Regions from separate parts of the Mesorhizobium sp. M0152 genome, predicted to be linked through region 2. Evidence: riboswitches for the same ligand, from Rfam matches in the RefSeq annotation. Region 2 holds a riboswitch; each other region holds the start of a gene.
The links. A riboswitch is a leader RNA that binds a small molecule or an ion and turns the genes downstream of it on or off. The one in region 2 is predicted to bind cobalamin.

Region 1 (3,266 bases), on a different contig from region 2:
TCCAGCCCGATCTCTTCCTGCCAGCGAATTGCAGCCTCGATCTCCTTCTTCAGGAACGTCTCGTAGTCGACATAGCTCAGCTGGCCCTTCGCATGAGCGGCCCGCGCCTTGCGTACCTGCGGCGTCTGCGGGAAGGACCCGATGGTCGTCGTCGGGAACGGCGGCAGCCCGAGTGAGCCGGCTTGGACTCTGGAGCGCTCGGCAAAAGCGCTCTCTCGTCGCTTCATGCTATCGTCAATGCTGGCGATCCGCCCCTGAACAAGCGGGTCATGGATCCTCGTGGATGTCACGCGCGTGGCGGCAGCCTCGGCAGACGCTTTCAACGCGCCAGCCACCGCATCTCTGCCTTGGGACAGGGCCCGGGCCAGCAACACCAATTCGTCGGTCTTCTGGGCCGCGAAGGCGAGCCACGAGCTGATGTCGGCGTCGAGTTCCGTCTCCATGCGCAGGTCGATCGGCACATGCAGCATCGAGCAAGAAGGCGCGATCTCGACGCGGTCCAAGGGCCAGCCGGCGACGATCGATTTGATGCGGTCGAGAATGGCGGGCAGGTTCGCACGCCAGACGTTGCGGCCATCGATCAAGCCAAGCGAGAGCACCAGATCCTTCGGAGCGAGCCGACCCACCGTTTCCAGCTGCTCGGGAGCGCGCACGAGATCAATATGCAGCCCAGCCAGGGGCAGAGAAACCGCGGTTTCGAGATTGTTTCCCAGCGGCCCGAAATACGTAGCCAGCATGATCTTCAGCTCGGGCGCGGCTTTCGACAGCTGTCCATAGGCGAATTCGAACGCAGCTCGTTCGTTCGGGTTCAGATCGAGGACAAGCGCTGGCTCATCGATCTGCACCCAGTCGGCTCCCGACAGCTTCAGCCTCTGCAGAAGTTGCTCGTAGACGGGCAGCAGCCGCGATAGGAGCGCGATGGGACCGAACCCTTCGGCAGGCGATTTCGCCAGCTTGAGGAAGGTGATGGGTCCAAGGATGACTGGGCGTGTGTGAATGCCGAGAGCTTTAGCCTCGAGGAAGTAATCGACCGGTTTCGTTGACGAGAGGGCGAACGTCTGATCATCGTCGAGTTCCGGCACAATGTAGTGATAGTTGGTGTCAAACCACTTGGTCATTTCCATCGCGGTTACATCAGGCCCATGAGCCGCCTGCTGGTGACCAGCGTGTCCACAACCCTCCGTCTGACCCTGGTTGCCGCGCGCCATTGCGAAGTAGATGTCAAGTGGGACCTCGCCGCTATTCCAGCCGTAACGGGATGGAACGGCGCCGACCATGGCTGCGGTGTCGAGCACATGGTCGTATAGCGAGAAGTCGTTCGACGGGATTTTCGACACGCCGCGATCGTGCTGCTCCTCCCAGCTAGCGGCACGGAGCGCCTTCGCCGTCCTGAGAAGGGCGGCGGCGGAAGATTTTCCGGACCAGTACCTTTCAAGCGCGAATTTCAGTTCTCGCCGACGACCGATGCGCGGCACGCCGAGCGTTGCTACAGGAATTTGCTGAGAGACAGTCATGTCATACCCCGATGGTTGGGGCGTCGGTGACAAGGAAGGCGCTAGCAGGCCGGCACCAACGCCGGGTTGCAGCGGCCACCGAGACACCCCGCCCGTGGACGTAATTCGCCGTGGCAGGTCTCCTGGCTCGCGGGGTCATAGCCTCTACCCGTCTTCCCGAGGGTATTCGCCTCAGTGACATGAGTGGGGTTGGCTCGCCGCTAACAGTTGCGGGGGCAGCGCCGGCATCGCACCGGCTTCCCTCTTAGCTCCGCTCCGGCAGCGCCGTGCGGAGAACCACAACCCGCAGACAATCACAGCGGTCCGCACTTTGTCAATATCGCATAACGAAATGTTTATGTCGTTATGTATTCGCTCTTTTACACCTTGTCTTCATTCTGAAATATTCAGTCCGCCCATTGCCGTCGCTGGCACCCCCGCCACCATTGTTCATAATGGTTTCCTGTCAGGCTGCGACATTCCTCACCGTTCATCCATGAAGGATTTCGGACAAGATGGATGGGAGTGACAACGTGGTCGAATGCAGAAGATGGCATTGGTGGCGATGTTTAACGATGCAATCGTGGGCCGAAAGTGATGCGTGCATGGCAGAAGCGGTTGTCTCGAAGTGAACGCCAAACCATGGTGCGGGGGGAAATGGCACGCCAGGTCGTGACCACGACCCCTGGTGACTAGGCAATCGGTGGTAACTGCGCTCGGCGGCAAGAGACCACACTGGCCGGGGCCCGGTCCAAAGAGCAAGGCACGACTGTGTCCCGATAAGCTTTTTAAGCGTCATTCAGGCGGTAAGTATAAGTATCTCATCTCAAAGCGCTAGGCAGTCGAGGGACGCGGAATTGCGGCAAAGCTCGCGTGCTTCATATTCTGCATCATATGGTCGGCAGGACCCAGTTTTTATCCAGTGCACGCATCAGCGCGGTGTGCAATTCGGGCTCGGTCCGAAGGAAGGCATTTAGGCCTCGCTCATCCAGCCCAAGCCGAGATAGTGGAAGTGGTCCGCAGGCACGGTAATCCGGCTCTTGTCCAGTTGCCGAACGAAGTCCGCTGACCAATGGTGGATTGTATACGCCTCAAGTTTATCCATCATCCCCCGCCAGCGTTGGATGCGTTCTTCGCGCGGCATGCTGGCCGCTCTTGAGATCGCTGCAGCTATCTCATCGGGGAGCCTCGGATCTACCAGCAGGGCGTCCTCACCGAAGTCTTCGGCCGCGCCGGCCAACTTCGATAACACCAGAACGCCAGGTCTGGCCGCCGTCGATGACGATGCGCTCCGGCCGGCCATGGCGCGTCAGCACCTTGCGGAGGAAGCGTTGGGCCGCCACCAGGTCACGGTTCTCGCTAAAGAAGAACTCGACCGTGTCGCCGAGGATGTCGATAGCGCGGTAGAGATACATCCATGGCCGCGGACCTTGATGTACGTCTCGTCCATATGCCACTTGCTGCCGACCACACGCTTGCGCCGGTTGAAGCGCTCCAGCAGCTGCGGCGAGAAGTGGGCGACCCAGCGATGCACAGTGGAGTGGTCGACCTTCAACGCGTTCGGCCATCATCTCTTCCAGATCGCGCAGGCTCAGAGTGTAGGCCAGGTACCAGCGCACGCACAGCAGGATCACCGACTGGTCGAAATGGCGGCCCTTGGACATCACGTGCTCCTCCACAGCTGAGGCGTTTTTCTTGCCATGCTCCGCTTACGGAAAGGTTTGCGACAGAGCCGGATCACGGATCGATCAAAATGGCGGCCTTTGAACATGA
Region 2 (3,266 bases):
GCTTCGGCTGTTAGCGGCCGAAGAGATTCCGGTCGCTGCCCTGAGGGGCGGACTTCGGTACGTCGCCCGCCGAATTGAGCAGCTTGTAGACGGGCGACTCGCTCTTGCGGATCGAGCCCGTGTGCGAGGTGTCGACGTTGACGGTCGCCTGCTTGTTGATGTCGGTGCCGCCAACGTTGTCGTTGCGGGCATAGGCGCTGCCGGCGGCAATCAGAAGAGCGGCGGCAGTGAGAACAATCTTTTTCATTTTTTGATACTCCGTATTCGCTAATCCAAGGCGGCGGCAAGCCGCCGCCTTGCGGTCAGATGTTAGTTGTTGCCGAACAGGTTGCGGTCGCTGCCCTGGGTTACAGGCGCCTGCGTGGCCGGCTCCGACTTGCCGGTCGAAGCCGTATACGAGCTGTCGACAGCGGTTGTGGCAGGCTGGTTGGCGCCATTGGAGCCAAAATTGTCGCTGCCGGCGAAAGCGCTACCGGAGATAGCCAGGACGGCGGCGGTAGCGAGGATGATCTTCTTCATTTCAAGTCTCCTGAATTTCAAGTTCCACCGGGGCGGGGGGGAAGCCCGCCGTCCACGGGGAATTGGCTGTTAGTTATTGCCGAAGAGGTTACGATCGGCGCCCTGGACGGGCTGCTTTTCAGCCGGAGCCGACTTCTGGGTCGAAGCCGTATACGAGCTGTCGGTCGAAGTAACCGCGGGCTGGTTGGCGCCGTTCGAGCCATAGTTGCCGCCATCGGCGAAGGCGCTGCCGGAGATGGCCAGAACGGCGGCGGCAGCAAGAATGATCGTCTTCATTTCAAGTCTCCTGAATTTGGTTTCACCAGGGCGGCGGGCGAGCCGGCCACCTGCTGGCAATCGGTTGTTAGTTGTTGCCGAAGAGGTTGCGGTCGCTGCCCTGAGCAGGCGTCTGAGCAGCCGGTTCCGACTTCTTGACCGAAGCGGTGTACGAGCTGTCGACAGCAGTGGCTGCCGGGGCGTTCGAACCATAGTGGTCGCTACCAATGGCGAAGGCGCTGCCGGAAATGGCCAGAAGGGCGGCGGCAGTGAGGACAATTTTTTTCATTTTAGGTACTCCAGTATTTTCCCGTCCGTCTAGCGGCGTGTCTTGGGAGGAAATCGCGTCGTTCGGACAGCCCCGATGTGGGAAAGTCATCTGGTCATTGCCAATCACGAAGTTGTTCCGACTGGACCATGAATCCACCTCTTGAAACTGGGCCAAAACCTTCTACTTGCGATTTTTCCCGTTAAATATCAGATGATTAGATGAAAGCTCCACTCCCATCACCAACTGTGTCGGAGGCCGAGTGTTCACACTGTCCTGCACGCACCGTCAACAGAAACGAACCGTTCGGTTCGATTTTAGGCGCTGCTAATAGTCACTTTTCGAAACCGTTAGCCCTTTTTGCTTCTGCCAAAGATCGAAACCCGACCCCCGGCGGGGCGGCGATGAGACGATTTCAAGAGCCCCGATCCTCGATCGAACTATCGCTTATGCGTGTCGCGCCGCATGGATGCGATGTCGTTTTCATGCCGACGCCACGACGCGTGTCGTGATTAGATCGCGCCATCTCAGGTGCCGCTTCGTGACGACGGGGCAGAGAATTGGGAAGCCGGTCAGAATCCGGCGCTGCCCCCGCAACGGTGGTGGAGTTCAAATCGCAACGGGAGACCACTGGGTGCAAGCCTGGGAAGGTGTCGCGATCGTCCGCAAGGACAACTCCAGAGCCCGGAAACCAGCCGAGATTCTAGACTCGACTGATCGCGGTGGGCGGTCAAGAGGCGGATGATGCATGCCGGCTCGCCCTGGCCTGCGTCCAATCCTTCCTCCATCACCACCATAGTCAGTCCTTAACGCGAGGACAGGACATGGATGTGCGCAACGACATGCTGAGGCTGCTGGAGAACCGCAGAGGCGGTTTCTCGCTCGAGCAGCCCTTCTACACCGACCCCGATTTCTTCAAGCTCGACATGGAGCTGATCTGGTATCGCGACTGGCTGTTCATCGGCCATGACTGCGAACTGCCGAAGCCGGGCAGCTATATCACCGCGCAGATCGGCGACTACCCGGTCGTCCTTGTCCGCGACCAGCAAGGCAAGATCAACGCCTTCCACAATTCCTGTCGCCATCGCGGCAGCCGCGTCTGCAACTCCGACAAAGGCACGGCCGCCAAGCTGGTCTGCCCCTATCATCAGTGGACCTACGAGTTGGATGGGCGCCTGCTTTTCGCCCGCCAGATGGCCGACGGTTTCGACAAGAGCCAGTTCGGCCTGAAGCCGGTCGCCTGCGAGAGCGTGGCCGGCTACATCTTCATCTGCCTGGCCAAGGAGCCGGCGGATTTCGCGCCGATGCGGGCGATGATAGAGCCTTATCTCAAGCCGCACCGGCTCAGCGAAGCAAAAGTCGCCTTCGAGAGTACGATCGTCGAGAAAGGCAACTGGAAGCTGGTCTGGGAAAACAACCGCGAGTGCTACCACTGCGCCGGCAACCATCCCGAACTCTGCAAGACGTTTCCGGAAGCGCCTACGGTGACCGGCGTGCAAGGCGCCGACAGCGACCCGGAAATGCTGGCGCACTGGGCGAAATGCGAGGCGGCCGGCCTGCCGAGCAAGTTCCGCATCGATCCGGCCGGGCAATACCGCGCCACCCGCGCGCCGCTGCTGCGCGATGCCGTCAGCTACACGATGACGGGCAAGCGCGCGGTCAAGAAGAACCTGTCAGACAGCGTTGCCACCGATCGGATCGGTTCCTTGCTGCTCTACCACTATCCGACAACCTGGAACCACATCCTCGGCGACCACGCCGTCACCTTCCGCGTGCTGCCGATCAGTGCCACGGAAACCGCCGTGACGACGAAATGGCTGGTGCACAAGGATGCGGTCGAAGGCGTCGACTACGATCTCGCCGAACTCACCCATGTCTGGACGGAGACCAACGACCAGGACCGCCGCATCGTCGAGGAAAACGCCTTCGGCATTCTGTCGCCGGCCTACGAGCCCGGTCCCTATTCGGAACTGCACGAAGGTGGCGTCATCCAGTTCGTCGAATGGTATTCGTCGTTCATCGGCCCGCGCCTGGCCGGCGATGGCAGGCCGGCCCTGCGTAGCGTCGCCTAGAGCAATTTTTTTTGTAGCCAAGCGGACACGCTTGGCTGCAAAAACGCAGCGTCTTGGGATCAAGCGATGCACGGAACACAGGGGACAAGAGGATGAATGCGATGACGGACCTTGGCCTCTATCGTCATCTCGACCAGATGGCACCCTGGAAC
Region 3 (3,266 bases), on a different contig from region 2:
GCCCGGCGCTGGGTCTATACCGCCGGCGCCTGCCTGCTCGCCATCGGCTCGCTGTTCTTCGTTACCCATACGCTTGCCGGACAATTGGCCGGCATGCTTTGCCGCGTCATGGGCGCCAGCGCGCTGTCGATCACGCTCAACCTCTACATCATGGACCACATCCGCAAGACCGACTTCATGCAGGCGGAATCGCTGCGCATGGCGTGGTCGATGTTCGCCTGGACGGGCGGGCCGACGCTTGGCATTTTTCTTTACACACGCTTCGGCATCTATGCCGCGCATGGCGCGGTGGCGGTATTCGCGACGGCCCTGCTGGCGCTGTTCTGGACCTATCGGCTGGGCGACAACCCGTCGATCCGCCCGGGCAAGACGCGCCCGGTCAATCCGCTCGCCAATATCGGCCGCTTCGTCGCGCAACCCAGATTGAGGCTCGCCTGGCTGATCGCCTTCGGCCGTTCCTGCTTCTGGACGACGTTCTTTGTCTATGGGCCGCTGTTCATGGTCATCACCGGCGAGGGCAAGCTGGCCGGCGGCCTGCTGGTTTCGGCCGGTAACGCGCTCTTGTTCATGGCTATCTTCTGGGGCAGAGCGGGCAAGCGCTTCGGCGGTCGGCGGACCATGACTTTTGCCTATTTCGCGATGTCGGCCATGTTGTTGGCGGCAGGCGCGGTCGGCGAGAGCGCACCGCTGCTCACCGGCGCTTTCCTGCTCTGCGGCGCGTTGTTCACCATCGCGCTCGACGCGCTGGGCTCGACCGCCTTCATGCGCTCGGTGCGGTCCTACGAGCGGTCGCAGATGGCTGCGGTCTACCGCACCTATCTCGATTTTTCCGAGCTGACGCCGCCGCTGGTCTATTCAGTGGTGCTGGCGTTCTTCGGGCTGGGCTCGGTGTTCGTCACGCTCGGCCTGCTGGCCGCGGTTTGCGGCTTCGTGACCTGGCGGTATCTGCCGAAGTCGCTGTGAGGATCAGGGCTGGGGTGAAAGCCCTGCGTGGCGCTCGCGCACCCAGTTGTGGAAGCGGTGCAATTCATATTCTTCGGGCATCAGCACGCCCGCTTTGTGGCGCATTGAGCGCCGTCGGCGATCCCCGGCCGGCACGCCGCATTCGCAATAGTTGCCGGCGGAATTTGGTTTGCCGGAGGCGGCGATTCTGCCTATAGTCGCCGATGTCGTCGGTTCCATTTTGGAGCCAAGAGGGAATGCGGTGCGGGCTGACTTGTCGCCCAACGCCGTGGCTGCCCCCGCAACTGTGTGCGGTAGTCCTCTCCATATGCCACTGAAGATTTTTTCTTCGGGAAGGTGGGGAAGGGCGTTGATCCGCGAGCCAGGAGACCTGCCGGCGACAGGAAACTGACTTCTATGCCCTCGGGTGGAGGGCGAAAGGACATGACATGAATACCGCTTCCGTCTCGCTCGGCGCCTCCGTTTCCTCGCAGTCCCGCTTGATGCAGCTCGCTCTCGCTGGATTCCTCGGCCTTTTCGTGATGGGCTTCGTCGGCTTCTCGCATATCGATGCGGTCCACAATGCCGCCCACGATTATCGTCATTCGATGGCGTTTCCCTGCCACTGATAGGGATTTGACATCATGAACCTGTTTCGCAACGTCGTGTTCATCGCGGCGATCGCAGGGCTCGTGGCCGGCGTCGTTCTCGCCTGCATGCAGGCCTATGCCACCGTGCCGCTGATCCTGAAGGCGGAAGTCTACGAACAGGCTGGCGGCGGTCATCACCACGACGATGCCGCGCCGGCTGCAACGGACACCAACGCCATGGGCTCCGCCGCCCCGGCGGGAAATGCAATGAGCACGGCCGCGCCTGCGGAATCTGCTGCTCCGGTCGCGGAAGACGAAGGCTGGGCGCCGGCCGACGGTTTCGAACGTTTCGCCTTCAGCGTGCTTGCCAATATCGTCACCGGCATCGGCTTCGCGCTGATCCTGGTCGCGGTTTCCGAATTCGCCGGCGGCATCGGCAATTGGCGCCGGGGCGTGTTCTGGGGCCTGGCCGGCTTTGCCGTGTTCACGCTGGCGCCGGGCCTAGGCCTGCCGCCGGAACTGCCGGCCATTCCGGCCGCCGACCTCACCCAACGCCAGATCTGGTGGTGGGCAACGGTGGCGGCCACCGCGACCGGCCTTGGCCTGATCGCCTTCCGCAAGTCGCTGCCGCTGGCGATCCTCGCCGTGGCCTTGATGGTGGCGCCGCATATCGTCGGCGCGCCGCAGCCCGACAGCTACGACACGGCGATCCCAGAGGGGTTGCACCACCAGTTTGTGGTGGCGGTGACGGTGACCAATCTGGTGTTCTGGGTGGTGCTCGGCGCCGTCGTCGGCGTGGTGCGCGGCCGCTTTACCGGCACCGCGACCAGCCTGCGCGACAGCTTTGCCTGATCGCGGCAAGCTGACCTTCATTATCGGCGGTGCGCGCTCCGGCAAGAGCGCGCATGCCGAAACGCTCATGACGGCGCTGCCCTCGCCATGGGCCTATATCGCCACCGCGCAAGCCTATGATGACGAGATGCGCGAACGCATCGCGCTGCACCGCTCGCGGCGCGGCGAATGCTGGGCGACGATCGATGCGCCGCTCGATCTCGCAGGCGCACTGGCGGCATTGCCTGATAATCAGCCGGTGCTGGTCGACTGCCTGACGCTGTGGCTGACCAACCATATGCTGGCCGAACATGACCTCGAGCTGGAATGCCGGCGGCTGGCTGATGTGCTGTCGCGGCCGCGCGGGCCATGGTTCGTGGTTTCAAACGAGGTCGGCCAAGGCATCGTGCCGGACAACGCACTGGCGCGCCGCTTTCGCGATGCGGCAGGCCGGCTCAACCAGCAGGTTGCCGCAGTCGCCGATACGGTGCTGCTGATGGTAGCGGGGCTGCCGCTCAAGGTGAAATGAGATGACCGATATCGACGAAAAGGACGAAGAACGCCACCGCGCCAAGATGGCCAAGCGCAAGGCGGTGCAGGATGCCGAGGTGGCGGCCAAGACGATCGAGAAGGGGCTGCTCATCGTCAATACCGGTCCGGGCAAAGGCAAGACGACAGCCGCCTTTGGCCTGGCGCTCAGAATGCTCGGCTATGGCAAGCGCGTCGGCGTCGTCCAGTTCATCAAGGGCAAATGGCATACGGGTGAGAAGGACGCCTTCGCCGCCTTCGGCGACCGCGTCGTCTGGCACGCGATGGGCGAGGGTTTCACCTGGGAGACGCAGGACTTGAAGCGCGACATAGCCGCGGCCGAAGCCGCGTGGAGCAAGGTGCTCGAGCTGATGG

Region 1: another riboswitch for cobalamin. It lies ahead of metE (5-methyltetrahydropteroyltriglutamate--homocysteine S-methyltransferase); the one in region 2 lies ahead of NKJ26_RS24785 (aromatic ring-hydroxylating oxygenase subunit alpha).
Region 3: another riboswitch for cobalamin. It lies ahead of NKJ26_RS23935 (CbtB domain-containing protein); the one in region 2 lies ahead of NKJ26_RS24785 (aromatic ring-hydroxylating oxygenase subunit alpha).

The regions. Positions count from the first base shown of each region.
Region 1 is NZ_JAMYTH010000044.1:19,175-22,440, forward strand. It holds gene metE (5-methyltetrahydropteroyltriglutamate--homocysteine S-methyltransferase) at 1-1,514, opposite strand, end outside; cobalamin riboswitch at 1,610-1,810, opposite strand; gene NKJ26_RS28645 (trehalose-6-phosphate synthase) at 2,467-2,796, opposite strand; partial or broken gene NKJ26_RS28650 (IS6 family transposase) at 2,717-3,157, opposite strand.
Region 2 is NZ_JAMYTH010000030.1:29,935-33,200, forward strand. It holds gene NKJ26_RS24765 (DUF680 domain-containing protein) at 11-247, opposite strand; gene NKJ26_RS24770 (DUF680 domain-containing protein) at 310-519, opposite strand; gene NKJ26_RS24775 (DUF680 domain-containing protein) at 589-795, opposite strand; gene NKJ26_RS24780 (DUF680 domain-containing protein) at 863-1,063, opposite strand; cobalamin riboswitch at 1,554-1,756, shown strand; gene NKJ26_RS24785 (aromatic ring-hydroxylating oxygenase subunit alpha) at 1,867-3,114, shown strand; gene NKJ26_RS24790 (FAD-binding oxidoreductase) at 3,216-3,266, shown strand, end outside.
Region 3 is NZ_JAMYTH010000028.1:13,241-16,506, reverse strand. It holds gene NKJ26_RS23940 (MFS transporter) at 1-963, shown strand, start outside; cobalamin riboswitch at 1,157-1,355, shown strand; gene NKJ26_RS23935 (CbtB domain-containing protein) at 1,392-1,571, shown strand; gene NKJ26_RS23930 (CbtA family protein) at 1,587-2,384, shown strand; gene cobU (bifunctional adenosylcobinamide kinase/adenosylcobinamide-phosphate guanylyltransferase) at 2,377-2,892, shown strand; gene cobO (cob(I)yrinic acid a,c-diamide adenosyltransferase) at 2,894-3,266, shown strand, end outside.